2 regions of the Planomonospora antibiotica genome follow, and region 1 is predicted to be linked to the other one. Evidence: riboswitches for the same ligand, from Rfam matches in the RefSeq annotation. Region 1 holds a riboswitch; the other holds the start of a gene.
What was found. Region 1 has a riboswitch for glycine ahead of gcvT (glycine cleavage system aminomethyltransferase GcvT). Riboswitches for the same ligand answer to the same signal wherever they lie in the genome.

Region 1 (13,197 bases):
AGCATGCCCGCCGAACCGGAGATTCAGCGGCGGGGGCGCAGCCGGGTGGAGGGCAGGTCGTGGCGGCCGGAGACGAACTCCTGGAAGGCGATCTTGGCCTGGATGACCGGGCGGCGCCAGCGCTTCTCCCGCCGCACCGCGCGGGCCATCAGGCCGGGCCGGGGACGGCGCGCGGCCGGCGCGTAGAACCAGTGGGCCCAGGGCGAGCCGGGTCGGGCCAGCCGCAGCGCACCGAAGATCAGCAGGACCGGGACGAACAGGCCGACCAGGCCGGTCCAGATCTTGCCCTTGAGCAGCGTGACGACCGCCAGCAGCAGGTTGGCGACGATGAGGCCGACCGCCGTCCAGGGGCCCTGCGGGGTCTCTCCGGAGTCCTCCCAGCCCAGCGGGCGCAGGCCGAGCAGGAGCAGGCCGGTGACCGCGACCGCGACGAACACGGCGTCGACGGAGGTGCGGCCCTCCTCCTCCCAGTAGACGTCGTGCAGGTGCAGGATCAGCGCGAACTCGTCCAGGATCAGGGCCGCGCCGACGCCGAAGAGGGCGGCCGTCACGGCGTACCAGGTGTCGGAGACGCCCGACACGAGCAGCCCCGCGACCCCGCTCAGCAGGGTGAGCACCACGCCGAACACCACGTGGTGGATGTGCATCTCACCGACGCTGACGTTGCGGAACCAGCCGATCTTCGCCCGGATGAGCCGGACGTTGACGCGGGTGAACACGAAGGCGACGATCAGCGCGACGAAGAAGCAGAACAGCGGCAGCCGTCCTGTCTCGATGATCCGTTGCTGGAACCACTCCCCCACAGTCCGTCCAGGTTATGCCAGGAACCCCCGCAGGAGCGCCGCGGTGCCCTCCAGGTGCTCGGCCACGGCGCGGCGGGCGGCGTCCGGGTCGCCGGCCAGGATCGCGGCGACGATCGCCTCGTGCTGGACCGCGGCGTGCTCGATGTTGCGCTGGAGCACCGGGATCGCGTTCAGCAGGTCGGTGACCCGCAGGCGCGCGTCGGCGCAGGCGGCGGCGAGCAGCGGGGAGCCGGTCAGCTCGGCGATGGACAGGTGGAAGGCGGTGTCCAGGCGGCGGTAGTCGTCGGGCCCGGCGGAGTTGACCTCCGCCAGGCGGCGGCGGAGCGTCTCGCGCCACTCCCCGGCCGGCTCGGCGGTGGCCAGCACCTGGGCCGCGCCGCACTCGACGGCCGTGCGGAAGGTGAGCGCGTCGGCCAGGTGGCCGGTGCCCATGTCGGCCACGGCCCGGCGCAGGTCCCCCCGCCGGGGCGGGGGCGGGGCGTAGGTGACGAACGCGCCGCCGTACCGGCCCCGGCGCACCTCCAGGTAGCCCGCCTCGGCCAGCGCGCGGATGGCCTCGCGCAGCGTGACCCGGCTGATCCCCAGCCGCGCGGCGAGCTCCCGCTCGGGCGGCAGCTTCTCCACGACGAGCCCGAGCTTGACCGCCTGGAGCAGCCGCTCCACCGTCTCCTCGAAGGCGTTGCCCGACCGCACCGGCCGCAGCACCGCCGTCAGCGGCGACTCGTCCAAACATCACCTCCGGCTCTTGACAACCCCGTCCTCGGTGCACATCAATGGTCTGATAGTAGCCCAATGAGATTCCGGCGAGGAGGGCGCGTGGACCTCAGCGAACTGCGCAGCGAGGTGGCGGCCAGGCGGATCGACACGGTGCTGCTGGCGGTCGCCGACATGCAGGGCCGCCTGCAGGGCAAGCGGCTGTCCGCGCGCTACTTCCTGGAGGAGGTCGCCGAGCACGCCGCCGAGGGCTGCAGCTACCTGCTCGCGGTGGACGTCGACATGAACACCGTGGACGGCTACGCCATGTCGTCGTGGGACAGCGGGTACGGGGACTTCGTGATGCGGCCCGACCTGTCCACCCTGCGCCGGGTGCCCTGGCAGGAGGGCACGGCCATGCTCATGGCCGACCTCGTCTGGGAGGACGGCTCGGACGTCGCGGCCTCGCCCCGGCAGGTCCTGCGCCGCCAGCTCGCCCGGCTGGCCGAGCACGGCTGGGACGCTTTCGCCGGCACCGAGCTGGAGTTCGTCGTCTACGGCGACACCTACGAGGAGGCCTGGCGCCGCGGCTACCGCGACCTGACCCCGGCCAACCTCTACAACGTCGACTACTCGCTGCTCGGCACCGCCCGGATCGAGCCGCTGCTGCGCCGGATCCGGCTCGGCATGGAGGGCGCCGGGATGTACGTCGAGTCGGCCAAGGGCGAGTGCAACCTCGGCCAGCACGAGATCGCCTTCCGCTACACCGACGCCCTGGCCACCTGCGACAACCACGCGGTCTACAAGAACGGCGCCAAGGAGATCGCCGCCCAGGAGGGCATGTCGCTGACCTTCATGGCCAAGCCGAACGCCCGCGAGGGCAACTCCTGCCACATCCACCTGTCGCTGCGCTCGCCGGACGGCGACCCGGTCATGGCCGGGCCGGGGCCGTACGGACTGTCGGAGACCGGGCGGCGCTTCATCGCCGGGCAGCTCGCCTGCCTGCGGGAGTTCACCCTGCTCTACGCGCCGAACGTCAACTCCTACAAGCGGTACGCGCCGGGCAGCTTCGCCCCCACCGCCGTCCGGTGGGGCGTGGACAACCGGACCTGCGCGCTGCGCCTGGTCGGCGGCCACGGCGCGTCGCTGCGGGTCGAGAACCGGGTGCCCGGCGGCGACGTCAACCCCTACCTGGCGGTCGCCGCGATGATCGCGGCCGGGCTGCACGGCGTCGAGAACGGGCTGGAGCCGGGCGAGCCGTTCGCCGGCAACGCCTACGCCTCCGGCTCCGAAACGGTCCCGGGCACGCTGCGCGACGCCCTGGCCCTGTGGGAGGGCTCCGGACTCGCCCGCGACGCCTTCGGCGAGGAGGTCGCGGCGCACTACGCCAACGCCGCCCGGGTCGAGCTGGCCGCCTTCGACGCGGCCGTCACCGACTGGGAGCTGGTGCGCGGATTCGAACGGATGTGAACATGAAGATCGTCAATCCGGCGACCGAGGAGGTCCTCGCCGAGGTCGAGCTCTCCGGCGCCGCCGAGGTGGACCACGCCGTGGAGCGCGCGAAGGCCGCCTTCCCCGCCTGGCGGCGGGTCGCCCCCGGCGACCGCGCCCGGCTGCTGCGCCGCTTCGCCGCGCTGGTCGACTCCCACGCCGCCGAGCTGGCCGCCCTGGAGACCGCCAACGCCGGGCACACCGCCGACAACGCCCGCTGGGAGGCGGGCAACGTCCGCGACGTGCTGGACTTCTACGCCGGCGCGCCCGAGCGCGACCACGGCCGGCAGATCCCGGTGCCCGGCGGCTGGGACGTCACCTTCGCCGAGCCCCTGGGCGTCGTCGGGGTGATCGTGCCGTGGAACTTCCCCATGGTCGTCATGACCTGGGGGGCCGCCCCGGCGCTGGCGGCGGGCAACACCGTGATCGTCAAACCCGCCGAGCAGACCCCGCTGACCGCGCTGCGCCTGGCCGAGCTGGCCCTCGCGGCCGGCCTGCCCGAGGGCGTGCTCCAGGTCGTGCCCGGCGAGGGGGAGACGGCCGGCGCCCGCCTCGTCGAGCACCCGGACGTCGCGAAGATCGTGTTCACCGGCTCGACCGAGGTCGGCAAGGAGATCGGCGCCGTGTGCGCCCGGCGGGTCAAGCGGCTCACCCTGGAGCTGGGCGGCAAGAGCGCCAACATCGTCTTCGCCGACGCCGACCTGGCGAAGGCCGCCGCCACCGCGCCGTACGCGGTCTTCGACAACGCCGGCCAGGACTGCTGCGCCCGCTCCCGCGTCCTCGTGGAACGGCCGGTCTACGACGAGTTCCTCGGCCTGCTGGCGGAGGCGGTGCTCGCGGTGAAGGTCGGCGACCCGCGCGCCGCCGACACCGAGATGGGACCGCTGATCAGCGCCGCCCACCGGGAGAGGGTCGCCTCCTTCGTCACCGGCACCCCCTACCTGCAGGGCTCCTGCCCGTCCGGACCCGGCTTCTGGTTCCCGCCCACCGTCCTGACGCCCGAGGTCACCGACCCGGCGTTCACCGAGGAGATCTTCGGCCCGGTGGTGTCGGTCGTCCCGTTCGACGGCGAGGCCGACGCCGTACGGATCGCCAACGACACCCGGTACGGCCTCAGCGGCTCGATCTGGACCCGCGACGTGGGGCGGGCGCTGCGCACGGCCCGCGCCGTCGAGGCGGGCAACCTCTCCGTCAACTCCCACTCGTCGGTGCGCTACTGGACGCCGTTCGGCGGGTTCAAGCAGTCGGGGCTCGGCCGCGAACTGGGGGCGGACGCCCTGTCCGCGTTCACCGAGACCAAGAACGTCTTCATTTCGGAGGATTGATGCAGGGAGGACCGATGCAGCGCCTGCAGGACCGGGTGGCCGTCATCACCGGCGCGGCGAGCGGGATCGGGCTGGCCACCGCGCGCCGGTTCGCCCAGGAGGGCGCGAAGGTGGTCTGCGCCGACGTCGACGAGACCGCAGGCGCGAAGGCCGCCGCCGAGGTGGGCGGCCTGTTCGTGCGCGCCGACGTCACCGACGAGGGCGACGTGGTCCGGATGTACCAGGCGGCGGCCGACGCCTACGGCGGCGTGGACATCGCCTTCAACAACGCCGGCATCTCCCCGCCGGACGACGACTCGATCCTGGAGACCGGCCTGGAGGCCTGGCGCCGGGTCCAGGAGGTCAACCTGACCAGCGTCTACCTGTGCTGCAAGCACGTCATCCCGCACATGCGGCGGCGCGGCGGGGGCTCGATCGTCAACACCGCGTCGTTCGTCGCGGTGATGGGCTCGGCGACCAGCCAGATCTCCTACACCGCCTCCAAGGGCGGCGTGCTGGCGATGTCGCGGGAGCTGGGCGTGCAGTTCGCCCGCGAGGGCATCCGGGTCAACGCGCTGTGCCCGGGACCGGTGAACACCCCGCTGCTGCAGGAGCTGTTCGCCGCCGACCCCGAGCGGGCGCGGCGCCGCCTGGTGCACGTCCCGCTCGGCCGGTTCGCCGAGGCCGCCGAGATCGCCGCCGCGGTGGCGTTCCTGGCCTCCGACGACGCGAGCTTCGTCACCGCCTCGCAGTTCCTGGTCGACGGCGGCATCTCCGGCGCCTACGTCACCCCGCTGTAGCCGTGCCCCGTCCCGTCATCGGCGTCACCTGCTACGTCGAGCCCGCCCGCTTCACCGTCTGGGAGACGCCCGCGGCGCTCCTGCCGTACGACTACGTCGACCACGTCGTCCGGGCGGGCGGCCAGCCGGTGATCCTGCCCCCGGCCGGCGACCCCTCCGTCCTGGCCGACCGCCTGGACGGGCTGATCCTGGTCGGCGGCGGCGACATCGACCCGGCCCGGTACGGCGAGCGCCCGCACGAGCGCACGAGCCATGTCCGGGGCTTCCGCGACGACGCCGAGCTGGGGCTGGTCCGGACGGCCCTGGACCGCGGCCTGCCGTTCCTGGGCGTCTGCCGCGGCCTGCAGATCCTCAACACGGCCCTGGGCGGCACCCTCTGCCAGCACCTGCCCGACGCGGTCGGCCACACCGGGCACGCCCCCGCGCCGGGCGCCTTCGGACGCATGCCGGTACGGCTCTCCCCCGGCAGCCGGATCGCGGCGATCCTCGGGGTGGAGACCGACGACGTGGCCCACTACCACCACCAGGCCGCCGACCGGCTGGGCGACGGCCTGACCGTGACCGCCCGGAGCCAGGACGGCACCGTCGAGGCCGTGGAGCTGGCGGACCACCCCTTCGCCCTGGCGGTCCAGTGGCACCCCGAGGCCGACGACGAATCGGCCCTGTTCGAGGCGCTCGTCGGGCACGCCCGCCGCTGAGCGCGCCGGCGGCCGGGGCAGGGGGGCACGACGGCGGTGGTGGCGGGGCGGCGGAGAGGTCCCGGCGGGGGATTTCGCTCGGCGGTCCCGGGCCGTTAGGCTGGCCGCGACACCGATGTGAACCCCGTGCGGGAGAGCGTCCTGACATCCAGGCCAGGACCCCTGAAGGAGCAAGCCCTCCCCGCGAACCTCTCAAGGCAAAGGACCGTGCGGGTAGGTGCCCTCTGGAAAGCAGGCCCCCGAGGTCTCGCCGAAGGTGAAAGTCCGGTAAAAACCGGGCGAAACTCTCAGGCATCCACGACAGAGGGGGAGGATGCTCTCATCCGACCCATGCCTGAGGTGCGATCATGCCCCGACCCACGCCACTGCGCGGCGTCCACACGTCTCTCGGCGCGACCCTGACCGACTTCGCGGGCTGGCTCATGCCGCTCCGCTACGGCAGCGAGTCAGCCGAGCACAACGCGGTCCGCCAGGCCGCGGGCCTGTTCGACCTCTCCCACATGGGCGAGATCTTCGTGACCGGGCCGCAGGCCGGCCAGGCCCTCGACTACGCGCTCGTCGGCCACCTGTCCGTGCTGGAGCCCGGCCGCGCCCGCTACACCATGATCGTCAACTCCCGCGGTGGCGTGCTGGACGACCTGATCGTCTACCGCCTCGCCCCCGAGGAGTTCATGGTCGTCGCCAACGCCTCCAACTACCCCGCCGTGGCCGCCAGGCTCGCCGAACGGGCCAAGGGCTTCGACGCCGTCGTCGAGGACCGCTCCGAGCAGTACGCTCTCGTCGCCGTCCAGGGCCCCAGGTCCCAGGAGATCCTCGCCGCGCTCACCGACGCCGACCTCGGCGGCCTCAAGTACTACGCCGGGCTGCCCGCCACCGTCGCCGGCCGCGAGGCGCTCATCGCCCGCACCGGCTACACCGGCGAGGACGGCTTCGAGCTGTTCGTCGCCAATGACGACGCCGAGCCGCTGTGGACCGCGCTCACCGAGGCGGGCGAGCCGCACGGCCTGCTCCCCGCCGGCCTGTCCGCCCGCGACACCCTCCGCCTGGAGGCGGGCATGCCGCTGTACGGCAACGAGCTGTCCACCGCCCTCACCCCGTTCGACGCCGGCCTCGGCCGTGTGGTGAAGTTTGACAAACCGGGCGACTTCGTCGGCCGGGCGGCCCTCGAACCCCTCAAGGACGTCCCCCCGGCCCGCCGTCTGACGGGCCTGGTCGCGGCCGGCCGCCGCGTGCCCCGCCACGGCTACCCGGTGGTGCTGGCCTCCGGCGGCAGCACCGTCGTCGGCGAGGTCACCAGCGGGGCCCCCTCGCAGTCGCTCGGCAGGCCCGTCGCCATGGCCTACGTGGACACCGCCGCGACGGGGGAAGAGCTGGCGGTGGACATCCGGGGCCGCCACGAGCCGGTCGAGGTCGTCGACCTGCCTTTCTACAGGAGGAACAAGTGAGCAGCATTCCCGACGAACTGCACTACACCAAGGAACACGAGTGGATCGCGGGCGTCGACGACGGCCTGGTCCTCACCGTGGGCATCACCGCCTACGCCGCCGAGGCCCTCGGTGACGTGGTCTACGTGCAGGTCCCCGAGGTCGGCGCGACCGTCGCCGCCGGCGACGCGGTCGGCGAGGTCGAGTCGACCAAGTCGGTCAGCGACATCTACGCCCCCGTCGGCGGCGAGGTCGTCGAGGTCAACACCGCCGTCGTCGACGACCCCTCCCTGGTCAACGGCGACCCGTACGGCGAGGGCTGGCTGTTCCGCGTCCGCCTCGAAGGCGACGCCGCCGACCTGCTCTCCGCCGAGGAGTACACCGCCCTCACCTCCGGCGAATCCTGAAATCTTCTCTCCCGCGCCGTGATCGCGCGCGCCGCCCGGCGCGCGCGGTCCCGGTGACGTAAGGACAAGGACCGATCAATGGCGATCAGCGTCTTCGACCTCTTCAAAATCGGCATCGGCCCCTCCAGCTCCCACACCGGCGGACCGATGGCCGCCGCCCACCGCTTCGCCCGCGGCCTCGACCGCGACGGCCTGCTGGACAAGACCGCCCGCGTCGAGGCCGTGCTGTACGGCTCCCTCGGCCTGACCGGCAAGGGCCACGGCAGCGACAAGGCCGTCCTGCTCGGCCTGTCCGGCGAGAAACCCGAACTCGTCGACGTCGACACCGTCGACGAGCGGCTGGCCGCCATGAGGTCCTCCGGGACCATCCGGCTGTACCGCTCCCGCGAGATCCCCTTCGTCGTCGGCGAGGACCTCGTCTTCGAACGGAAGATCTCACTGCCCGGCCACCCCAACGGCATGCGCTTCACCGCCTTCGACGAGAACGGCGAGACCCTCCGCGAGAAGGTCTACTACTCCGTCGGCGGCGGCTTCGTCGTCGACGAGAACGCCACCGGCGCCGACCGCATCAAGGCCGACGACACCGAACTGCCGCACCCCTTCACCACCGCCGCCGAACTGCTGGCCCGGTGCCGCGAGACGGGCCTGTCCGTCTCCGGCCTGATGCTGGAGAACGAGAAGGCCTTCGGCCGCACCGAGGACGAGATCCGCGCCCGCCTGCTCGACCTGTGGCGCGTCATGTCCGAGTGCGTACGGCGCGGCATCGCCAAGGAGGGCATGCTCCCCGGCGGCCTCAAGGTCCGCAGGCGCGCCCACCAGCTCCACCGGCAGTTGCAGGCCGAGGACCCCGGCAGCGACCCCCTCCAGACGATGGACTGGGTCTCCCTGTTCGCCCTCGCCGTCAACGAGGAGAACGCCGCCGGCGGCCGCATCGTCACCGCCCCCACCAACGGCGCCGCCGGCATCATCCCCGCCGTCCTCACCTACTACGACCGCTTCGTCCGCAGAGCCGACGGCGCGGACGGCCGGCCGGGCGGCGGCGCGGACGACGACGGCGTCGTCCGCTTCCTGCTCACCGCCGGGGCCATCGGCGTGCTGTTCAAGGAGAACGCCTCCATCTCCGGCGCCGAGGTCGGCTGCCAGGGCGAGGTCGGCTCGGCCTGCTCGATGGCCGCCGCCGGACTCACCGAGGTGCTCGGCGGCACCCCCGAGCAGGTGGAGAACGCCGCCGAGATCGGCATCGAGCACAACCTCGGCCTGACCTGCGACCCCGTCGGCGGCCTGGTCCAGATCCCGTGCATCGAGCGCAACGCCGTCGCCTCCATCAAGGCCATCACCGCCGCCCGCATCGCGCTGCGCGGCGACGGCCGGCACTTCGTCGCCCTCGACAAGGCCATCAAGACCATGCGCGACACCGGCCGCGACATGCTCGACAAGTACAAGGAGACCAGCCGCGGCGGCCTCGCCGTCAACGTCATCGAGTGCTGACGGCGGACGTCCGCCCGGCAGGCCGGCCGGGCGGACATCCGGGCGGACGCTGCGAACACCCTCAAGCACCGCCAAGTCCGTCATCGCGGACGAGACCGCCCGTCCCTGGGACTATCGTGGTCAACCTGTTCGTGAAGGTCAGGGAGGTCGCGTGACGACGGAAGCCCAACCGGCGGGCCGCTTCCTCCGCGCCCACTGGCTGTTCCTGGTCGCGCTGCCGGCGGGCGGCGCCCTGCGGGCCCTCGCCGTACTCGGCTACCGCCCCGCCCTGTGGTTCTGGCCCGACTCCTTCACCCACCTCGACGCCGCCCTCGCCCTCCGCCCCACCGAGTCGCACTCCTCCGGCTACCCCCTCTTCCTGCGGCTGCTGAGCCCGCTGCAGAGCGTGCAGGCCGTGGTCGTCGCCCAGCACCTGCTCGGCCTCGCCACCGCCTGCTGCGTCTACCTCCTCCTGCGCCGCCTGGCCGGGCTCCCCGGCTGGGGCGCCACCCTCGCCGCGCTCCCCGCCCTGCTCGACGCCCACCAGATCCAGCTCGAACACCTCGTCACGGCGGACGCGCTCTTCCAGACCCTCACCGTGCTCGCCCTCACCCTGCTGCTGTGGAACCGCCGCCCGTCCGCCCGGACCGCCCTGCTCGCCGGCACCCTCCTGGCCGCGGCCGCCGCCACCCGCGTCATCGGCCTGCCGCTGCTCCTGCTGGTCCTCGTCTGCCTGGCCGTCCGCCGCGCCGGCTGGAAAGCCGTCACCGCCGCCGCCGCGGCCGCCGCCCTGACCCTCGGCGCGCACGCCGCCTGGTTCAGGACCGAGTTCGGCGACCACGGCCTGACCCGCGGCAACGCCCACCTCTGGGCCCGCACGACGACCTTCGCCGACTGCGCCCGGATCAGGCCCACCGGCCCCGCCGCCGCCCTCTGCCCCGCCGAACCGCCCGGCGAGCGCAAGCCGCCCCCCGCCTACCTCTCGGACGGCGGCTCGCCGCTGAACAGGTTCCAGGGCTCCCCCGCCGAACGCGACGCGCTCGCCGGCGACTTCGCCCTGCAGGCCGTCAGAGCCCAGCCCGCCGACTTCCTGCGCACCGGACTCACCGACCTCGCCCACGTCTTCGACTGGGACCGGCGCGTCTACCCCACCACGGAGGACCAGAGCGCCCACGTCTTCCCCGACGCCGCCGCCTCGCTACCCGACACCCCCGCCGCCGGCGGCCGCACCGCCGCCGAGCTCGCCACCGCCTACCAGGCGGACCCCGGCGAACCGCGCCTCGTCGACCCCTACGCGAGCTGGCTGCGCGCCTACCAGGAACACGGCTTCCTGCGCGGACCCTTCCTCGGCGTCGTCCTGGCCATCGGCCTGATCGGCGTCCTGACCCGCTGGCGGCGCCTCGGCGGCGCCCTCCTCCCGCCCTGGACCGCGGCCGCCGCCCTGATCGCGCTGCCGCAGTTCACCTCGGCCTTCGACCACCGCCACGCGGCGGTCGCCGCACCCCTCGCCTGTCTGGCCGCCGGACTGGCCTTCGGCGGGCGCGACTCCGAGACCGCCGCCGACACCCCCGGCGCCCCCGCCGAGGACCCCGTGAGCCCCCCGGACCAGGCCGCCCGGCGGGCCTCAGCGACGGCGGACGTGCACCCGGACGGAGACCCCCAGCGCATCGTCCCCTACCGCCCGCCGAACCCTGTCGACGGCGTCCTCGTTCATCCGCGCTACGAGCTCGCCGACGTCGGTCGCGGGCCCGCAGCGTACCCCGATCCGGATCCGGTCCCCCTCGACCGTCCGGACCCGGACCCGGCTCAGCCCTTCGACTTCTTTAAGCGCGACCCCCAGCATCGCGATCCCGGTCTCACTGCGGCGGCCCCGCCGCCCCCAGCCCAGGGACCGCAGCAGCCAGCGGACCGCGACAAGCCCCAGTACTACAAGTACTAGCGCCGCCAGCCACCCCGCCCCGGGGTCCTCCGCCAGCCGCGCCGGCAGTCCGGGGTCCAGCACCGGCGCCTCCGCCGCGTGCCCCGGGACCTCCCCCAGCCCGCGCAGCACGCCGTACGCCCCCGCCCCGGCCAGCACCAGCCCGGTGACGGTCAGACCGATGCGATTGCCCAGATACGCCCTCATCAGCCCCTCCGCCCGCCCGGACCACCCGGAAACACCCTCATCGGACCCCCGACCCCGGAGACCGCCCGGAAACGCCCTCATCGGACCCCCGGCCGCGCAGACCGTCCGGAAAGACCCTCATCCGATCCCCCGGCCGCGCAACCGCACCACGACCTCGTCACCGCACACCGCGCCCAGAGCGGCCAGCCGGTCCCCGACCTCCGCCCCCACCCGGCGCAGCAACCGCCCCGTCCCGTCCGTCTCCGCGACCACCAGGACCTCCACGCCGCCGCGGCCCAGCCGCACCCGCGCCCGGCCCACCCCGTCCACCGACTCCGCCGCGGCCCGCAGCGTACGGCGCAGCCCCGACCGGGTCAGGCCGATCACCGCCAGGGGATCCCCCGTCTCCAGCGGCACCAGCCGGGGCCGCCCGGGCACGACCGCCACCGCCACCAGCGCCGCACCCACCGCCACCACGCCCAACGCCGCCCCCAGCACCACCGGGTCCGACCAGCTCAGCGCACCCGGCCCGGCCGCGAGCCGGCCGTACACCGCCAGCGCCGAGGACGACCCGCTCAGCAGCGTCACCGTGCCCGCCGCCAGCGCGGACAGCACCACCGCGGCCGCCAGCGCGACCACCGCGCCCGCCGGGCCCCGGCTCGGCCGCAGCAACCGCGCCGCCCTGCGCCCGCCCGCCTGCGGCCGCGGCCCCTCGGGCGCCTCCGGCGCGCCTCCCGGGCCCGCCAGGATCTCCTGGAGAGTAGTCATCACCCGGCCAGGTCTACGGCGCCCACCCCCGCCCCGGTACGGCACGACGCACCGGCCCACGCGATTGCTGACCCGATCCGGAGGAAGAATTTACCCGCGGCCGGTTAACATGAGAGCTACTCATGTATGGTCGGGCGGAGTTATCCTGCCCCCATGGACGACCGCCAGCGCTACGACCGGGCCACCGCGCACCTCGAACCCCCGTTCGCCGTGCTCGACCTCGCCGCCCTGCGCGCCAACGCCGCCGACATGACCCGGCGCGCCCGCGGCAAACCCATCCGCGTCGCCAGCAAGTCCATCCGCTCCCGCCCCGTCCTCCAACGCATCCTCGCCATGGACGGCTACACCGGCACCATGGCCTACACCCTCCCCGAAGCCCTCTGGCTCGCCTCCACCGGCCTGCGCGACATCCTCGTCGCCTACCCCACCGCCGACCGCACCGCCATGACCCGGCTCACCACCGACCCCCGCGCCGCCCGCGAGATCACCCTCATGGTCGACCGCACCGACCACCTCGACCTCATCGAGACCGCCACCGCCGGACTCCGCGACCGCCACGAGATCCGCCTCTGCCTCGACGTCGACGCCGGCTACACCGCCCTCGGCGGCCGCCTGCGCGCCGGAGCCCTCCGCTCCCCCGTCCGCGACGCCGACCAGGCCGCCGACCTCGCCGCCGACATCGCCAAACGCCCCGGCCTCCGCCTCACCGGCGTCATGGCCTACGAAGCCCAGATCGCCGGAGTCGGCGACGACCCGCCCGGCCACCCCCTCACCGCCCGCGCCATCCGCTGGATGCAGGCCCGCTCCCGCCGCGAACTCATCCTCCGCAGAGGCCGCATCGTCCAGGCCGTCCGCCAGTTCGCCGACCTCGAATTCGTCAACGGCGGCGGCACCGGCAGCCTCGCCACCACCACCCGCGAGAAAGCCGTCACCGAACTCACCGCCGGCTCCGGCTTCTACCACCCGCGCCTGTTCGACTTCTACCGCGGCTTCACCGGCCGCCCCGCCGCCCTCTTCGCCCTGCCCGTCGTCCGCCGCCCCGCCCCCGGCGTCGCCACCGTCCTCGGCGGCGGCTACACCGCCTCCGGCACACCCGGACCCGACCGGCTCCCTCAGCCCTACCTGCCCTGCGGCCTGCGCTACGACCCCCGCGAAGGCGCCGGCGAAGTCCAGACCCCGCTCATCGGCCAGCCCGCCGAAGACCTCCGCCTCGGCGACCGCGTATGGTTCCGCCACGC
Region 2 (16,760 bases), on a different contig from region 1:
AGTCCGCCCGTCGGGGGCGTACAACGGGTAGGAGCGCAGCCAGGAGTGCACGTCGGAGGGCGGAGCGTCGGTGTGCAGGCTCTCGCGCATCGGCCTGTTGATCACCAGCCTGCCGTTCTCGTCGCAGGCCATCACCGACACCTCCAGGCTGTCGAGCAGGGCGCGCAGGAAGACGCGCTCCTGCTGCCTGCCCGCGGCCCCCTGCGCGGCGCCGGCGCGGGCCAGCCGCAACGCGATCTCAGGCTCGATCAGGGCGGCCAGGTCCTCCAGGAGCCGCACCTGCTCGCGGCCCCAGGTGCGAGCCGTGGTGTCGATCACGCACAGCACGCCGATCACCTGCGCGGCCGGCGTGTTCAACGGCACCCCGGCATAGGCCGCCAGCCGTCCGCCGGCGCTCTCCACTAAATCGTGCCAGCGCCCGTCACCGCAGGCATCGTCGATCACCAGAGGCGCGTCGCCGGCCACGACGTGCCGGCAGAGCGACCGCGCCAGAGGGTTCTCCCGCACCGCCTGCGGATCGGCCACCCCCGCCGTGCTGACCACGACCTGCCGGTCCTCGGTGATCAGCGACACCATCGCGACCGGCACATCCAGCAGCCGGGTCGTCATCCGGGTCACCCGGTCCAGCACCGGTACCGCCGACGCGTCCAGCAGACCGGTGGCGCGCAGCGCCCGCAGCCGCTCCGGGTCGCCGATGCGATCTCGATCACTCGCCCCCATGGCACACCACCCCTTGTACCTTTTCTACCCGTATGAGGGATTTCACCAGGCAGGCCGAGGGAGGAGGCGACGCCGGGCTCCGGGCCGGTCGGCGCGCAGGCGAACGCGGCGAGCACTCCGTCACGGGGCCGCGGCGCGGTGCTCCCGATGGGTGAAGATGCTGAGCAGGCTGTCGATGCGCACATCCGCCTCCGCCGGATGCCGGAAGCGCCGGGTGGCGTCGATGCTGTAGTGGTTGCGCCGGCCCACCCGGGTGCGAGTGAGGTAGCCGGCCTCCTCCAGGTCGGCGACGATCGCCTGCGCGGCCCGTTCGGTGATCCCGATCTCGGCGGCCACATCGCGCAGGCGGATCTGCGGGTCCTGCGCGATCATCAGCAGCACCCGGGCGTGGTTGGTGAGGAACGTCCATCGGGCGGAAGGCCGGTTGGTGTCAGAGCTGCCCATGATCTCACCCTAGAAGTCCGCTGCCCGCAGGTTCGCCTCGTGAACCGGATCACGTGTGATCTCGTTCTGCTCACGATCTCATACGAAGGATATTTCATGTAACCCAGTTCGGGGTTATCCTTCGGGAGTGGTGAATAAGCCCTACCGCACGGACAAGCGAGGGACCGCAGGAGCGTCATGACGAACCGCTCTGTCGTCGAGGTGGATGCCATGCCGGCCGGCACCGGTTCCGCCGCCGGGGTTCCGTCGGGAATGGCGCCGGTGGACGGCGACCTGACGCTCCACGGCGGCCGGCGGCCCGGGGGCGGCGCGCCGGTGGAGCAGCTGCTCTACAGTGATCAGCGCCTCCGGGTCGCCAGGTACGCCGGGCGATCCGGTCACGTGCTGCGGCTCAGCGGGCAGATCGACGCCGGCAACAGCGCCGTGCTGGCGCGTGTCCTGAGCGGCCACGGCGCGTGCGACGCGGGCACCGTCATCGACGTCGGCCAGGTGAGCTTCATCGACGTCTCCGGGCTGCGCGCCCTGTTGACCTGCGCGCGTCCGGCATCGCACCGGGTGCGCCTGGGCGACGTGCCGCCTCATGTGCAGCGGCTGCTGACCCTGCTGGGCTGGGACGACCTGTGCGAACGCGGGGCGTGGCCCGAAGACCTGCTCGCCGAGCCGGCCGCATAGCCGCCCACCGCCTCGGCTCTTCCAGGGCGCGGCCGGCGTCATCGCCGCGACGCCCGTCGCTGCCTGCGGCGCCGGGAAGCGGGGAGCCGCGCGCGGCTCCTGACCTCTCCCCCGCTCACCCCGCCATGGCCGCGCGGACCGCCGCGCTCGCCGCCTCCCGCATGGTGACGTGCAGCGCCGCGTTGGCCCCGCGCTCCGTGCGCACCTCCACGATCCGCACGCCCTGCCCCCGCAGCGCCTTGTCCAGTTGCCCGGGCTCGCTCACCGCGGTGTACGGCGTGCCGGTGGCCGCGGCCGTGTAGGCCAGGTCCACCCCGTGCCGGGTGCCGAAGACCCGCTCGAACGGATCGCGGAACGCGGCCTGGGGCAGCAGCGAGAAGATCCCGCCCCCGTCGTTGTTCACCACGACCAGGCACAGGTCCGGACGGGGCTCCAGCGGGCCGAGGATCAGCCCGTTCTGGTCGTGCAGGAACGTCAGGTCGCCCATCAGCGCGAACGCCGGGCCGTTGTGGGCCAGTGCCGCGCCCATCGCGGTCGACACCACCCCGTCGATCCCGGCGACGCCCCGGTTGGCCAGGATCCGCAGCCCCCGCCTGGGCCGCATCGCCTGGTCCAGATCGCGGATCGGCATGGAGGAGCCGACCGTCAGCAGCGACCCGTTGGGCAGCAGGTCCGCCAGGTCCCGCGCCAGGCGCGGCTCGCTGAGGCCCGAGTCGTCCAGCACCTCGTCGATCGCCGCCCGGGCCGCCGCGTCGGCGCGGCGCCAGGAGTGCAGCCAGGCGTCGTCACCGGCCGCGATCGGGATCTCCACGGCCTGCGCCACCTGGGTGGCCGAGCGGGTCGGGTCGGGCCAGCGGGTCAGGTCGGGGGCGACCACGACGTGTTCGTCGGCCTGTCCCAACCACCTGAGCAGCGACTTCGACAGACTGGGGCGGCCGAGGGTGACCACCACCTCAGGGCGGTGCGCCTCGGCGAACTCCGGGGTGCTCAGCAGGTGGTGGTAGGCCGACATCGTGTGGTCGCCGTAGCGGGCGCCGCCGTTGGGCTCCGACAGCACCGGCCAGCCCGCCATGCCGGCCGCCGCGACGTACCGGCGCGTGCCGACGGCGCCGTCGCCGACCACCAGCACGCCCCTGCGGGTCTGCGGCAGGTGCAGCGCGACGCCCGGGGGCGCCACCCGCGCGCGGACCCAGGGCCCGTCCGCGCCGCCGTCCAGGGGCTCGCACCAGGAGGCGTCGCCATCGGGGACCAGAGGCTCCCGGAAGGCCAGGTTGAGGTGGACCGGGCCGGGATCGGCGGGACCGAGCGAACGCTGGTAGGCGCGGCACACCAGGGAACGCCAGTAGGCGACCTGGCCGGGCCGCTCCTCGGGGACGCCGACCTCGGCGAACCAGCGGACCGCCGTGCCGTACAGCTTGAGCTGGTCCGCCGTCTGGCTGGCGCCCGTGTCGCGCAGTTCGGGCGGGCGGTCGGCGGTGAGCACCAGCAGCGGCACCCCCGACTCGTGCGCCTCCATGACCGCCGGGTGGAAGTTGGCCGCCGCCGTGCCCGAGGTGCAGACCAGGGCCACCGGGCGCTCGCCGCGCCGGGCCAGGCCCAGGGCCAGGAAGGAGGCCGACCGCTCGTCGATGCGCACGTGCAGCCGGACCCGGCTGTCGGCGTGCACGGCCAGGGCGAGCGGGGCGGAGCGCGAACCGGGCGCGATCACCACGTCCGTGAGGCCGCAGCGCACCAGCTCGTCGACCAGGACGGTCGCGAGCGCGGTCGCGGGGTTCACCGTGCCTCCTTCAGGCGTCGCACCCAGGCGGGTGACTCGATCTCGTAGCGGGACAGGGCCCCCGGGTCCGCCTCGGGGCGCCGCACCGGGAGCGTCCCGTCGACCGGGACGAGCGGCTCGGCCACCACGTCCCCCTCCAGCAGGGACAGCGTGCCCAGACCGCAGGCGTAGGGCAGGTCGGGCAGGGCCGCGGCGAGCGCCACCCCGGCGGCCAGGCCGACGGAGGTCTCCACCGCGCTGGAGACCACGGCGGGCAGCCCGCACGCCTCCACCACCCGCAGCGCGGCCGCCACACCGCCGAGCGGCTGCACCTTCACCACCGCGATGTCGGCCGCCTCCGCCGCCCGCACCTTCAGCGGGTCCTCCGCGCGCCGGATCGACTCGTCGGCCGCGACCGGCACCTCGACCCGTCTGCGGACCCGGGCCAGTTCGTCCAGGGTCGCGCAGGGCTGCTCGGCGTACTCCAGGCCGAAGCGGCGGTCGAGCTCGGTGATCCGGGCCACCGCCTCATCGACGTCCCAGGCTCCGTTGGCGTCCACCCGGATCCGGCCCGCCGCGCCGAGCGCGTCGCGTACGGCCTCGACCCTGGCCAGGTCGTCGGCGAAGGCCTGGCCCCGCTCGGCGACCTTCACCTTGACCGTGCCGCAGCGGGCCCGCCGTACCATCGCGCGGGCCTGCTCTGGGCCGACGGCGGGCACGATGGCGTTGACCGGGATCCGGTCGCGCAGCGGCGCGGGCCAGCCGGTGAAGGCCGCCTCCTCGGCGCAGGCGCGCCAGCGGGCGCACTCGGCCGGGCCGTACTCGGGGAAGGGCGAGAACTCACCCCACCCGGCGGGGCCCCTCAGCAGCACCCCCTCGCGAGCGGTCTGCCCGCGGAAGCGGGTCCGCATCGGGATCCGGAACACCCGGAGCTCCGCCGTCTCCGGTGCCCCGGATCCTCTGGCGCCCATTACGGCCGACGCGGAGACGCGCCGAAGCCGGGCGCCCGCTCCTCCTCGGACACGTCGCGACCCCGGCGGACCCGCCCGCCCGTGCCGGCCGGGCCCCGCCGCAGGGCGGTCCGCGCACCGCACCGGGAGACGCCACGGCGTTCCGGCCGGTCGACCGCGATCTTCGCGGTCTCCTCAGCGGCCTCGCGGACGACGTCCTCGTAGTCATCCGACCGCTTCCAGCCGACCGTCACGATCGTCTCGCCCCTTCCCCCGCGCCGACCCCTCGGTCGTCGTCCGGCTCATCGGCACTAACCTTACCGAAGGTCCGCACAGGGCCTCTGCCTGCGGGTCGAGGATGAATGCGGGCCCGTCAGGGGATGACCCGCCGCCAGGCGGAACATCCCGAGCATGGTGACGGTCGATGGAATTCCGCCGTTCACCCTTCTGGATCATGGATCTCCAGCCAATGCGTTCGATTCCGAAGCGGGCAGGCGGCCGGGAGCTGCACGCCGTGACCCTGCCGCCGGGGCCCGCGCTGTTCCACGCGGTCGCCGCGGCGCTCGACGACAGCGGTCCCGCGGGCCCCGCGATCCTGCCCCTGCCTCCGAACCTGCCCGGCCCCGCGCTGCGGGCGACGCTGGAGGCCCTGCGCCCGGCCCTGCTGGACGGCGTACGGCAGGCCGGGGGCGAGCCCGTCCCCCCGGAGGTGGCCGTGGTGATCGCCACCAGCGGCACCACCGGCGTCCCCAAGGGCGTGCAGCTGTCCGCCGCCGCGCTGCGCGCCTCAGCCTCGGCCTCCCTGGAGCGGCTGGGCGCCCGGCCCGGTGAGCGGTGGCTCTGCTGCCTGCCGCCCTCGCACGTCTCCGGCCTGCAGGTGCTGGTCAGGTCCCTGCTGGGGGGGACCGAGCCGGTCGTCCACGACGGCTTCTCCGCCGAGGCCGTGCTCGCCTCGGGGGCCGCCCACGTCTCGCTGGTCCCGACCCAGTTGCGCCGCCTCCTCACCGTCTCGGCGGACCTGTCGGCGTTCCGGACGATCCTGCTCGGCGGGGCGGCCGCTCCCCCGGGACTGCTGGACGAGGCCCGGGCGGCCGGCGCCCGGATCGTCACCACCTACGGCATGAGCGAGACCTGCGGCGGCTGCGTCTACGACGGCCGCCCCCTCGGCGGTGTGGACCTGCGGATCGGCGGCGGCTCCCAGGACGGCCGGATCCGCATCGCCGGGCCCGTCCTCTTCTCCGGCTACCGGCTCCGGCCCGACCTGACCGCTGCGGCCCGCGACGGCGACTGGTTCGTCACCTCCGACCTCGGCACGCTGGAGGACGGCCGGCTGCGGGTGCTGGGCCGGGCCGACGACGTGATCAACACCGGCGGGGAGAAGGTCGTCGCGGCGGCCGTGGCGGCCGTCGTGGCCGAGCACCCGGCGGTCGCCGACGCCGCGGTGGTCGGCCGCCCGGACCCCGAGTGGGGCGAACGGGTGGTCGCCGTCGTGGTCTCCTCCGCTCCCCCGTCGCTGGCCGGGCTGCGCGCCTTCGTCAAGGAGCGGCTGCCCGCCCACGCGGCCCCGGCCGAGCTGGTCGTCATGCCCGAGATACCGCTTCTGCCCAACGGCAAGCCGGACCTGGCCGCGCTCCGTCGTGCTCTGCGGGGGGAACCGTGAGGGGCTCCCGGACGTCGAAGAGATGACGCGAGCAGGAAGGACGAGCCCGATGAAGCCAACCCGCAAGACGTGGGTCTCCGCCGGAGTCGTCGCCGTGGTCCTCACCGGCGGCGTGTCCGTCGCGGCGGCCGCCTCCGCGGGCGGGGCCGGACGGGCGGGTGGACCCGTGCCCGCGATCGAGCCGAACGAGCCGGTCCCCGCAGGATCGGCTCCGCCGTCCGCCCCGGTCCCGCCCGCCTCGCCGGAGCGGACCGCCCCCGCGGAGGACTTCGTGGTCTCCAAGGAGGTCAATCCCGAACCCGAGAAGGTCGCGCGCTACTGGACCGAGCACCGGATGGAGGAGGCCCGGCCGATGCCGATGCCGGTGGTCGAGGGCCCGGCCGGCCCGACCGGGTAGGCGGCTGGGGGCGGCCGTGACGGGACTTCGATGGGATGGGCCGGTTGAAACCGGCCCATCCCATCATATTTTCCCCGTCAAGTCGGGAACAGAAAGGTCGTCGGCGGGGTTATTGGTACTGGTGCGCTGAGCGGTCCCCCGGCCGCCCCACCCGCAACGTGTCAACGCCCACAACCTGCAAACAGACGACTCCGTAACGGAGGAGGTGTCCTCATGCCCCAAACCGCCGCCGCGACCTCGACCGAGGCCCCGACGACCCTCGAGCAGCTCCTTGACCGAGGGCGAGTTCAGGGTCACCTTTCTCTCGCGGAGCTGCGTCACGCCTTCGCCGACGCGGGCATCAGCCCGGCCGAGGGCCGCACGATCCTGCGCGAGCTCACCGAGGCGGGCGTGAGCCTGGCCGCCGAGGACGAGCCCACGCTCGCCGCGGCCACCAAGAAGGCCGCGGCCAAGACCGCCGCCCGCAAGACGGCGGCCCGCAAGGTCTCTCCGCGCACGGCCAGGGCCGCCGGCGGGAGGACCGCCGAGAAGAAGACCGCGGCCGCCCCGCAGGACGCCCCTTCGGACAAGGCCGCGCCGGGACCGGACGACGAGCCGGAGAACCTCGAGGCGAAGCTGGCGGAGGAGGGCTGGACCGCCCCCGACGAGGCGGAGCTCGAGGCCGAGGTGGAGCAGGCGGCGGCGGACCTGGACGACCAGTCGTCGGTCATGGGCGACTCGGTGCACACCTACCTCAAGTCGATCGGCCGCCGCACGCTGCTCACCGCCGCCCAGGAGGTCGAGCTCGCCAAGCGGATCGAGGCCGGCCTGTACGCCGAGGCCAAGCTGGAGTCCGAGCCCGGCCTGCCCGCCGACGTCCGCGACGACCTGGAGTGGGTCGCCGAGGACGGCCGCCGTGCCAAGGACCACATGCTGGAGGCCAACCTCCGGCTCGTCGTCTCCGTCGCCAAGAAGTACACCGACCGCGGCATGGCCCTGCTCGACGTGGTCCAGGAGGGCAATCTCGGCCTGATCCGCGCGGTGGAGAAGTTCGACTACACCAAGGGCTACAAGTTCTCCACCTACGCCATGTGGTGGATCAGGCAGGCCATCCAGCGCGGTTTCGCCGACTCGGCCCGCACCATCCGCCTGCCCGTGCACGTGCTGGAGATGCTGTCCAAGCTCTCCCGCGTCGAGCGCGACATGCACCAGCGGCTGGGCCGCGAGCCCACGCCCGAGGAGCTGGCGGTCGAGCTGGACAGGACCCCCGACCAGATCGAGGAGCTGCTGCGCACCAGCCGCCAGCCGCTCAGCCTCAACGCCACCATCGGCGAGGACGGCGAGACCACCATCGGCGACCTCATCGAGGACGTCGACTCCCCGGAGGCCTCCGAGGTGGTGGACCGCCAGCTGCTGGGCGAGCAGCTGCGCGGCGTGCTCGGCAACCTCTCTCCCCGGGAGGCCCGCATCATGGCCCTGCGCTTCGGCCTCGTCGACGGCAAGCCCCACACCCTCGACGAGATCGGCAAGCACCTCGGCCTGACCCGGGAGCGCATCCGCCAGCTGGAGAAGGAGTCCCTGTCCAAGCTGCGCCACCCGAGCAACACCCGGCCGCTGCTCGACTGGGCCAGCTGAGCCCCTCGAGACGCGCGAGCCCCGGTACGGTCCGGCCGTACCGGGGCTCGGCGCGTCCGGCGCCCGGACCTCAGGGCGTGGTGCCCGCGCGGTTGGCGGTGCCGACGGGGAGCACGTCACGCGGCATGTCGACGAGGCGGTTGCGCTCACGCAGCGTGCGCAGGCGCTCGACCTCGGTGGTCCACTCGGCTCCCCTGGGGGTCGCCCTGCCCTTGCGGCGGCGGAGCCGGTCGTCGTAGGACCTGACGCCGAAGGCCACCCGCTGGTTGGCCTCGGCGGCGCGCAGCGCCTCGGTCAGGGCCTTGTCCAGGACCAGGGCGGCGGCCCGCCGCTCGGTGGAGGAGGTCGTGGCGGCCTGCACCTCGCGCAGCGCGGCCTCGGCCAGGCGGGCCTTCCGCAGAAGCTCGGGGAAGCTCTTCCCGACCTCCTGGTCAGCGTGGTAGCGAACCTCCGCCTCCCGGCTCACTCGCGGTCGGAAAAACGCCATCTTCTACCCTCTCTCGCCTGACTGCCCGGCTGGTGACAGCGGTTAGCCTACGCCGTCCGGCGCGGGCCCTCGTACTCAGGGGAGGGCGGCGCACCGCGCGGGCGGCACCGGCGCGGCGGACGCGCCACGCCGGAACCGGCGACTTCCTTTACACAGTAAGGCAGCTGGTGGCAGGATGGCTCCATGCCAGCCAAGCGACCACCGATCCCCCTGTCCAGGGAGCGCATCATCGAGGCGGCCCTGCACATCGCCGACAGCCAGGGGCTGCGGCGGCTGACCATGCGGCGTCTGGGCGACGCGCTCCAGGTGGAGGCGATGGCCATCTACCACCACCTGCCCCGCGGCAAGGACGCGCTGATGGACGCCCTGGCCGAGCACGTCACCACCGTCCACGTGGAGCCGGGCGGCGACTGGCGGGAGACCGCGCGCGAATGGTGCCGGGCGAGCCGTGCCGCGCTGCGGGAGCACCCCGGGGTGCTCGCCCTCGCGCTGACCAAGCCGCCCAAGGGGCAGGCCGCGATGGCCGTGCGGGAGCAGATCGAGCAGCTGGCCGAGGCGGGGCTGCCGGACGCGTCCCAGGCCGTGCGGGCGCTGCGCGCCTACGTCTTCGGCGCGGTGGCGGTGGAGGTCCAGCAGTCGAGCTGGGCCGAGCCCGCCGGCCCGGACGACGACGCCGAGCCGTGGCTGCCGCCCTCCAGGGGCGGCGGCAGCGCGGCGGCCGACGCGGATTTCGAGCGGGGACTCGACGCCCTGCTGGCCGGCCTGACCCGCGGCTGACCGTCCCGGGCCGGCGCGGAAGGCCCGGGACGCGGAAGGCGGCTCCGGCCGGGTCTCCGGTTCGCAACCGATCGTTTACACAATCTCCGGCGTGTCGCACTTGGCCGGTTATCGGGTGATGCGGCACGCTGTGTCATAGGTCACACAGCGGTGTCATAGGTCACGTCCCCGGCTGGGACCGAAGGGCCACTTCCAATGGCCCTCAAACGGTCCTAACTGACTATGTCGCACGGGTGTGACCCGTCGCACACTTGAGTTGTCCAGTGTGCGCGCCTCACCCCGTTCGAGGCGCGCACCGTCATATGCCAACCGCAAACGCTCGTCCCCCGTCATACGTGGGAACGGGGTCCCGTCGGTGACGGTGTCCGCCGATCGCCGACGTCGACCCCGGCGAGCCGACACGAGAGATCTGGAGGCACGCCGATGTGCCCGCACGAGCCGTCCTGCCCTTCCGCCGATGGGCCGGGCCGCGAGGCCGCCCGCACCGTGGTCGCCCACCCCGAGCAGGGGTGGAGCCTTCTCTGCAACGGCGTGGTGCTGTTCGAGGACACCGGTGAGCTGCTGCCCGACGGTGCCGTCATCGAGCCGCACCGCCCCTTGGCCGGCGTCTCCTGAGCATCCGCGTCGCCCGGGGCGGGCCGCGCTCCACCTGATCGGCGCCGGGTCCGCGCTCTGCCCGATCAGCGCCGGGTCCGCGCTCCGGCGTCGAGCCACCCGGCCACGGCCTCGCCCACCCGGGCGGGGTCCTTCTTCAGGTCGTGTCCCTCCCCCGGCAGCACGACCAGGCGTGCGACGTCCTCCGCCTCCGGCATGCCGAAGGGGTCCCGGTCCCCGCTGACCGCCAGCACGTCCACGCCCGCAGCGCGCAGTTCCTGCGCGCGGGAGCGCTCCGGCCTGCCCGGAGGGTGCAGCGGGAAGGCCAGTGCGACGACCGCCTCGGCCCCCACCGCGCCCGCCGTACGGCAGGCCACCCTGGCCCCGTTGCTCCGCCCGCCCTGCACCATCGGCAGGCCGGGGTGACTCCGGCGGAGCTCCGCCACCGCGGCCGCCCACGCCTCGTCCTGCTTGACCGCCGAGCCCGGCGCCCGCGCACCGCGCAACCGGAACGGCTGCGTCACCCTGGCGACCAGGCCGCCGATCCCCAGCACGGCGTCCCGTACGGCCAGCAGGTCCGGCGCGTCCACTCCCCCGGCCGAGCCGTGCGTGAGGACCAGTAGGAACCGGGGGTCCGGAACCGGGTCGATCTCGGCCCGCGCAGGGCCGTGCGGCGTCACGATCTCCATGGGGGAACGCTACCGGTGCCGTCCGCGGATCTCGTCCTCATGACCGATGCCATGCCCCCGCGCAGGGTGCAGACTGGGAACGTGCAGGAAAACCACGACATCCGCCAGGACATGCGCGCCACCCTCGACGCCCGGCGCGAACTGGGCCCCGAGTACGAAACGGCGCTCGTCGAGTCGTTCGTCGAGCGGCTCGACGCGACCATCGCCGCCCGCGTGCGGGCCGAGGTCCATGCCACCGGCTCCTCGCCGTACGGACCGCCCCCCAAGAAGCAGCGCAGGAGCGGTGATTCGTCGGCCACGATCGCGCTGGGCTCGCTGGGCATCGGCATCCCGCTGACCGGCATCGCCGCGGGCGAGGCCGGGGTCGCCGGACTGCTGCTCGCCTGGGGCGGCATCATCGCGGTCAACCTCGCCCACGCGCTGGGCAACTGGCGCCGCCGCGACTACCGCGACTACTGATCCGGTCGCCCCCTCCGGGGCCGTGCCGTCCGCGGAGGGGTGGTCCCGCGGGAGGATCGGCCACCGGGCCGGCGGCCCGGCCCCGAGCGGTCACGGTCCGCCCGCGCTCACAGGTCGCGGTCGCGGCGCAGCCGGACCTGGGCGGCCAGCCGCTCGTCGGCGTGGCCGAGGCCGTAGCCCCACACCCGCTCGGCGTCCTCGTCGCGCCCGCGCAGCGGGAGGGTCCGGGCCAGGAGCTCGATGGCCAGCGCGCTCGTCTCGACGTCGCCGCCCTCCTCCACCGCCCCCTCGAACTCCGCGCACGCCAGTTCCAGGTGCGCCACACCGAGCAGCACCCGCAGCCGCGGCGGATCGGCCACGTCCGGCACCGCCAGCGCCTCCAGGAGCACGTCGGCCGCCTCGCCGGGCTCCCCCTCCTCCAGGAGGAACTCCGCCAGCCGCTGGGCCGCCCGGGAGGCGATCTCGGGGTCCCCGGTGGCCAGGGCGGCCCGCAGCGCCTCCTCCGCCTCCCTCTCGTCCGCGGCCAGCCGGGCCAGGGCCATGTGCGCCAGCGGCGCGTAGCCGGGGTTCCCGAGCCCCAGGGCGGCCTGCCAGGCCGCCCTGGCCTGATCGGTCAGGTCCTCGCTCTCGAAGCTCTCGGCGAGCAGGCAGGCCGCCTGTGCGGCGAACTCCGGATGACCGGTCGCCAGCGCGGTGCGCGCGGCGGCGCGGGCCCCCGGCACGTCCCCCCGCTCCTGGAGCACCACGGCCAGCCCCACCGCCGCCTGGGCCCGGTCGGGCCCGTCGGCTTCGGCCGCCAGCTCGGCGAGGATCGCGGCGGCGCCGTCCAGGTCGCCGTCCTCGGCCAGCCTGCGCGCGACCTCCAGGGGGTGTGTGTCGACGTCCGGCATTCAAGATCCTCCCCGGGTAAGGAACGGCCCCGAGCCTAACGACTCGGGGCCGTCCGCGTCTTCGCATACGCGGTGATCCGTGCGGCTTGCGCGGGCGGGCCGTACGGCGGGCGGGTCAGTCCTCGTACGCCTCCAGCGGCGGGCAGGAGCAGACGAGGTTGCGGTCGCCGTAGGCCTGGTCGATGCGGCGCACCGGCGACCAGTACTTGCCCTCGCGCAGCGACGGCACCGGGTAGGCGGCCTCGGTGCGGGTGTAGGCGTGGGGCCACTCGTCGGCGGCGACGCAGTCGGCGGTGTGCGGCGCGTTGCGCAGCGGGTTGTCGGTCCGGTCGTAGGCCCCCGAGGCGACCTTCCCGATCTCCTCCCGGATCGCGATCATCGCGTCGCAGAACCGGTCGAGCTCGGCCAGGTCCTCGCTCTCGGTCGGCTCGATCATCAGCGTCCCGGCCACCGGGAAGGACATGGTCGGCGCGTGGAAGCCGTAGTCGACCAGGCGCTTGGCCACGTCGTCGACGGTGACGCCGGTCTCCTTGGTGATCTGGCGCAGGTCGACGATGCACTCGTGGGCGACCAGCCCGCCCCGGCCGGTGTACAGGACCGGGTAGTGCGGGGCCAGCCGGCGGGCCAGGTAGTTGGCCGACAGGATGGCCTGCTCGGTCGCGGCCTTGAGGCCCTCGCCGCCCATCATCCGGATGTAGGCCCAGGAGATCGGCAGGATGCCGGCCGAGCCGTACGGCGCGGCGGAGACCGGGCCGACCGCCGAACCCTCGCGCAGCGGGTGGCCGGGCAGGTAGTCGGCGAGGTGGGCGCGGACCGCGACCGGGCCGACGCCGGGACCGCCGCCGCCGTGCGGGATGCAGAAGGTCTTGTGCAGGTTCAGGTGGGAGACGTCGGCCCCGAACTCGCCGGGCTTGGCCAGGCCGACCAGGGCGTTGAGGTTGGCGCCGTCGACGTAGACCTGGCCGCCGGCCTCGTGGACCAGCTCGCAGACCCGGGTGATGCCCTCCTCGTACACGCCGTGCGTGGACGGGTAGGTGACCATGATCGCGGCGAGCCGATCGCGGTGCGCCTCGATCTTGGCGGTCAGGTCGTCGAGGTCGACGTTGCCGTCGTCGTCGCAGGCGACCACGACCACCTTCATGCCCGCCATGACGGCGCTGGCGGCGTTGGTGCCGTGCGCCGAGGACGGGATGAGGCAGACCTCGCGCCCGGCCTCGCCCCGGGCCCGGTGGTAGGCGCGGATGGCCAGCAGGCCGGCGAACTCGCCCTGGGAGCCGGCGTTGGGCTGGATCGACACGGCGTCGTAGCCGGTGACCTCGGCCAGCCAGCGCTCCAGCTCCCTGATCAGCTCCAGGTAGCCCTCGGCCTGGTCTGAGGGGGCGTACGGGTGCAGGCCGGCGAACTCCGGCCAGGTGATCGGCTCCATCTCGGTGGTCGCGTTGAGCTTCATGGTGCAGGAGCCCAGCGGGATCATCGACCGGTCGAGCGCGACGTCCTTGTCCTGGAGCCGGCGCAGGTAGCGCAGGAGCGCGGTCTCGGAGCGGTGGGCGTGGAAGACCGGGTGGGTGAGGTAGTCGCTCGTGCGGAGCAGCTCGGCGGGGAGCGCGTCGTGCGCGGCGGCGTCCAGGTCGGCCAGGACCGCGCCGCTGACCTCGAAGGCGGCCAGGACCTGCTCCAGGTGGAGCAGCTCGGTCCTCTCGTCGCAGCTGACGCCCACGTGGTCGGCGTCGACCAGGCGGAGGTTGACCCCGTTGTCGCGGGCGGTCGCGACGATCCGCTCCGCGCGGCCGGGCACCCGGGCGAGCACGGTGTCGAAGAAGACGTCGTGCACGACCTCCACGCCGCCCTGGCGCAGGCCCTCGGCGAGCACCACGGCGAGCCGGTGCACGCGCCGGGCGATCCGGCGCAGGCCGTCGGGACCGTGGTGGACGGCGTACATGCCGGCGATCACGGCGAGCAGCACCTGCGCGGTGCAGATGTTGCTGGTGGCCTTCTCCCGGCGGATGTGCTGCTCGCGGGTCTGCAGCGCGAGCCGGTAGGCGGGGCGCCCGTCGGCGTCCTGGGAGACGCCGACCAGCCGGCCGGGCATCTGCCGCTGGAGGCCCTCGCGGACCGCCATGTAGGCCGCGTGCGGGCCGCCGAAGCCGAGCGGGACGCCGAACCGCTGGGAGGAGCCGATCGCGATGTCCGCACCGAGCTCGCCGGGCGGGGTGAGCACCGTCAGGGCCAGCAGGTCGGCGGCGGCCACGACCTGGGCGCCGCGGGCGCGGGCGGCCTCGGCGACCGCGCGGAAGTCGCGGACCCGGCCGCTCGCGCCGGGGTACTGCACCAGGACGCCGAAGCACTCGGGGAGCTGTCCGGACAGGTCGCTCTCGACCAGCTCGATGCCGAGCGGCTCGGCGCGGGTGCGCAGCACGGCCTTGGTCTGCGGCAGCGCGTCGGCGTCGACCACGAACACGTCCGACTTCGCCCGGCCGGCGCGGCGGGCCAGGGTCATCGCCTCGGCCGCGGCGGTGGCCTCGTCCAGCAGGGAGGCGCCGGCGATGTCGAGCCCGGTGAGGTCGGAGACGACGGTCTGGAAGTTGAGCAGGGCCTCCAGCCGGCCCTGGGAGATCTCCGGCTGGTAGGGCGTGTACGCGGTGTACCAGCCGGGGTTCTCCAGCAGGTTTCGGCGGATGACCGCGGGGGTGACCGTGTCGTGGTAGCCGAGGCCGATCATCGAGGTGAGCACGGTGTTGCGGGCGGCCAGCGCGCGCAGCTCCCCGATCGCCTCGGTCTCGCTCGCCGCCGAGGGCAGCTCCAGCCGGTCCGCGGAGCGGATCACTTCGGGCACGGCCACCGCGGTCAGGTCGGCGACGGAGGCGAATCCGACCGCCTCCAGCATGCGGGTCTGGTCGGCGTCGTCGGGCCCGATGTGGCGGGTGGCGAACGGCGGGGGAGCGAGCTCGCTGAGGGGTGACAGGTCGGTCATGGGAAGCCTCCCGAGGCGGTGGAGACCGGCGCTGGGCGCGGGCGTACGGGCCGGATCTCCCCCTCTGTCATCTCGACCTGAGAGCTTCACCTGCCCCTGGCGGGGAGGCTTTCACCGTCGGTGAGACGCGCCTGGCGGACGCACCTGCTTTCCAGAGTTGCCTCGTCCGTGCGGTACAGGGTGCCTGAGAGATTCCGGGGAGGTTGCTCCTTCGGCGCCCCGATCATGGTCGGGGTCTCTCCCGCACAGGGTCGTCAGCGAGACCAACTTTACCCCGTGCGCCGAGCCTGCCGACGGCGGGCCAGCTCATCGCCGGGGTGATCGCCTAAAGGGCCTTCGTCGCTCTCCGCACGCTCGCCGGGGAGCTCCGCCAGGGAGCCCTCCACCTCCTGCCAGACCCGGCCCAGGGCGATGCCGAACACGCCCTGGCCGCCCTGGAGCAGGTCGATGACCTCGTCGGGCGAGGTGCACTCGTAGACGCTGGCCCCGTCGCTCATCAGGGTGATCTGGGCCAGGTCGCCGGCCCCGCGGGAGCGCAGGTGGTGCACGGCGATCCGGATCTGCTGCAGGGAGACGCCCGTGTCGAGCAGGCGTTTGACGACCTTGAGCACCAGGATGTCGCGGAAGCCGTACAGCCGCTGGGTGCCGGAGCCGTGCGCGGCCCTGACCGTGGGCTCGACCAGCCCGGTACGCGCCCAGTAGTCCAGCTGCCGGTAGGTGATCCCGGCAGCGGTGCAGGCCGTGGGGCCTCGATAGCCGACGTCGGCGGGCGGGCTCACCGGTCGCCCGTCGAACAGCAGGCCTTCTTCTCCGGCGCGCTGGCGCGCCGACCGGCGCCGCCCCGGATCATCCTGGCCGGCCGCCTTTCCTTCGCCGCTGCTGACCGCCACTGCGGACCTCCGGCTTTCTCTCATCCCATGGCCTGATCTGGGGGTTTGTACACGGCCACAGGTTCACTCGCACCGTAAGACTGGGATCTGCCTCAGTCAACGACCCCACTCGGCGCGTCGTGAAGCGTAAATGCACCGAAATTCCTACCCCGCACGGCCGAAGTCCTCCGGCGAGATCTGGTCAAGGAACTCCCTGAACTTCTCCACCTCGTCCTCCTGCCCCTCCTGGTCCTCGGGGATGATCACTCCGGCCTCCCTGACCACGTCCTCGCTGGCGAAGATGCGGGCGCCGGTGCGCAGGGCCAGGGCGATGGAGTCCGACGGCCGGGCGCTCACCTCGGCGCCGTTGGAGAACACCAGGTCCGCGAAGAAGATCCCCTCCCGGAGCGCGACGATGTTCACCGTGGTCAGCCGGACACCGAGCGCGTCGATGACGTCACGGAACAGGTCGTGCGTGAGCGGCCGGGGCGGCGGCTCCTCGGCCTGCGCCATGGCGATCGCGGTCGCCTCGGTCATCCCGATCCAGATCGGCAGGTAGCGCTCCCCGTGTGCCTCCTTCAGCAGGACGATCGGCTGGTTGGAGGGCATCTCGACCCGGACGCCCACGACCTCCATCTGCAACACGGGCTGCTCCGTTTTCGCTGGGTTCAACCGTTTCATTCAACGTAACACCCGCGGGGGCGCGGGCGCCCGGTCAGGCCCTCACCGGCCCAGGACCCCACGAACACCGGAACGCAGCAGGGAGGCGTGCAATTCCAGCAGCAGGCCGGAGATCTCCCTGGCGGTCTCG

Region 2: linked by a shared signal. The riboswitch ahead of gcvP (aminomethyl-transferring glycine dehydrogenase) and the one ahead of gcvT (glycine cleavage system aminomethyltransferase GcvT) in region 1 are both predicted to bind glycine.

Annotation. Positions count from the first base shown of each region.
Region 1 covers NZ_BMQE01000022.1:17,463-30,659, forward strand. The annotation lists gene IEZ06_RS20170 (hypothetical protein) at 24-803, opposite strand; gene IEZ06_RS20175 (FadR/GntR family transcriptional regulator) at 816-1,532, opposite strand; gene IEZ06_RS20180 (glutamine synthetase family protein) at 1,596-2,966, shown strand; gene IEZ06_RS20185 (aldehyde dehydrogenase family protein) at 2,969-4,312, shown strand; gene IEZ06_RS20190 (3-oxoacyl-ACP reductase) at 4,327-5,091, shown strand; gene IEZ06_RS20195 (gamma-glutamyl-gamma-aminobutyrate hydrolase family protein) at 5,094-5,789, shown strand; glycine riboswitch at 5,909-6,007, shown strand; glycine riboswitch at 6,008-6,103, shown strand; gene gcvT (glycine cleavage system aminomethyltransferase GcvT) at 6,137-7,234, shown strand; gene gcvH (glycine cleavage system protein GcvH) at 7,231-7,620, shown strand; gene IEZ06_RS20210 (L-serine ammonia-lyase) at 7,699-9,108, shown strand; gene IEZ06_RS20215 (hypothetical protein) at 9,260-11,026, shown strand; gene IEZ06_RS20220 (DUF6286 domain-containing protein) at 11,330-11,959, opposite strand; gene IEZ06_RS20225 (amino acid deaminase/aldolase) at 12,113-13,197, shown strand, end outside.
Region 2 covers NZ_BMQE01000016.1:41,441-58,200, reverse strand. The annotation lists gene IEZ06_RS16745 (GAF domain-containing protein) at 1-720, opposite strand, end outside; gene IEZ06_RS16740 (helix-turn-helix transcriptional regulator) at 841-1,164, opposite strand; gene IEZ06_RS16735 (STAS domain-containing protein) at 1,342-1,836, shown strand; gene menD (2-succinyl-5-enolpyruvyl-6-hydroxy-3-cyclohexene-1-carboxylic-acid synthase) at 1,952-3,613, opposite strand; gene IEZ06_RS16725 (o-succinylbenzoate synthase) at 3,610-4,563, opposite strand; gene IEZ06_RS16720 (hypothetical protein) at 4,563-4,796, opposite strand; gene IEZ06_RS16715 (AMP-binding protein) at 5,012-6,202, shown strand; gene IEZ06_RS16710 (hypothetical protein) at 6,252-6,599, shown strand; gene IEZ06_RS36350 (RNA polymerase sigma factor) at 6,813-8,213, shown strand; gene IEZ06_RS16700 (hypothetical protein) at 8,284-8,700, opposite strand; gene IEZ06_RS16695 (TetR/AcrR family transcriptional regulator C-terminal domain-containing protein) at 8,884-9,477, shown strand; gene IEZ06_RS16690 (DUF5999 family protein) at 9,901-10,092, shown strand; gene IEZ06_RS16685 (alpha/beta hydrolase family protein) at 10,158-10,760, opposite strand; gene IEZ06_RS16680 (hypothetical protein) at 10,842-11,219, shown strand; gene IEZ06_RS16675 (hypothetical protein) at 11,327-12,109, opposite strand; gene gcvP (aminomethyl-transferring glycine dehydrogenase) at 12,225-15,080, opposite strand; glycine riboswitch at 15,242-15,334, opposite strand; gene IEZ06_RS16665 (MerR family transcriptional regulator) at 15,350-15,970, opposite strand; gene IEZ06_RS16660 (bifunctional nuclease family protein) at 16,115-16,594, opposite strand; gene ftsR (transcriptional regulator FtsR) at 16,673-16,760, opposite strand, start outside.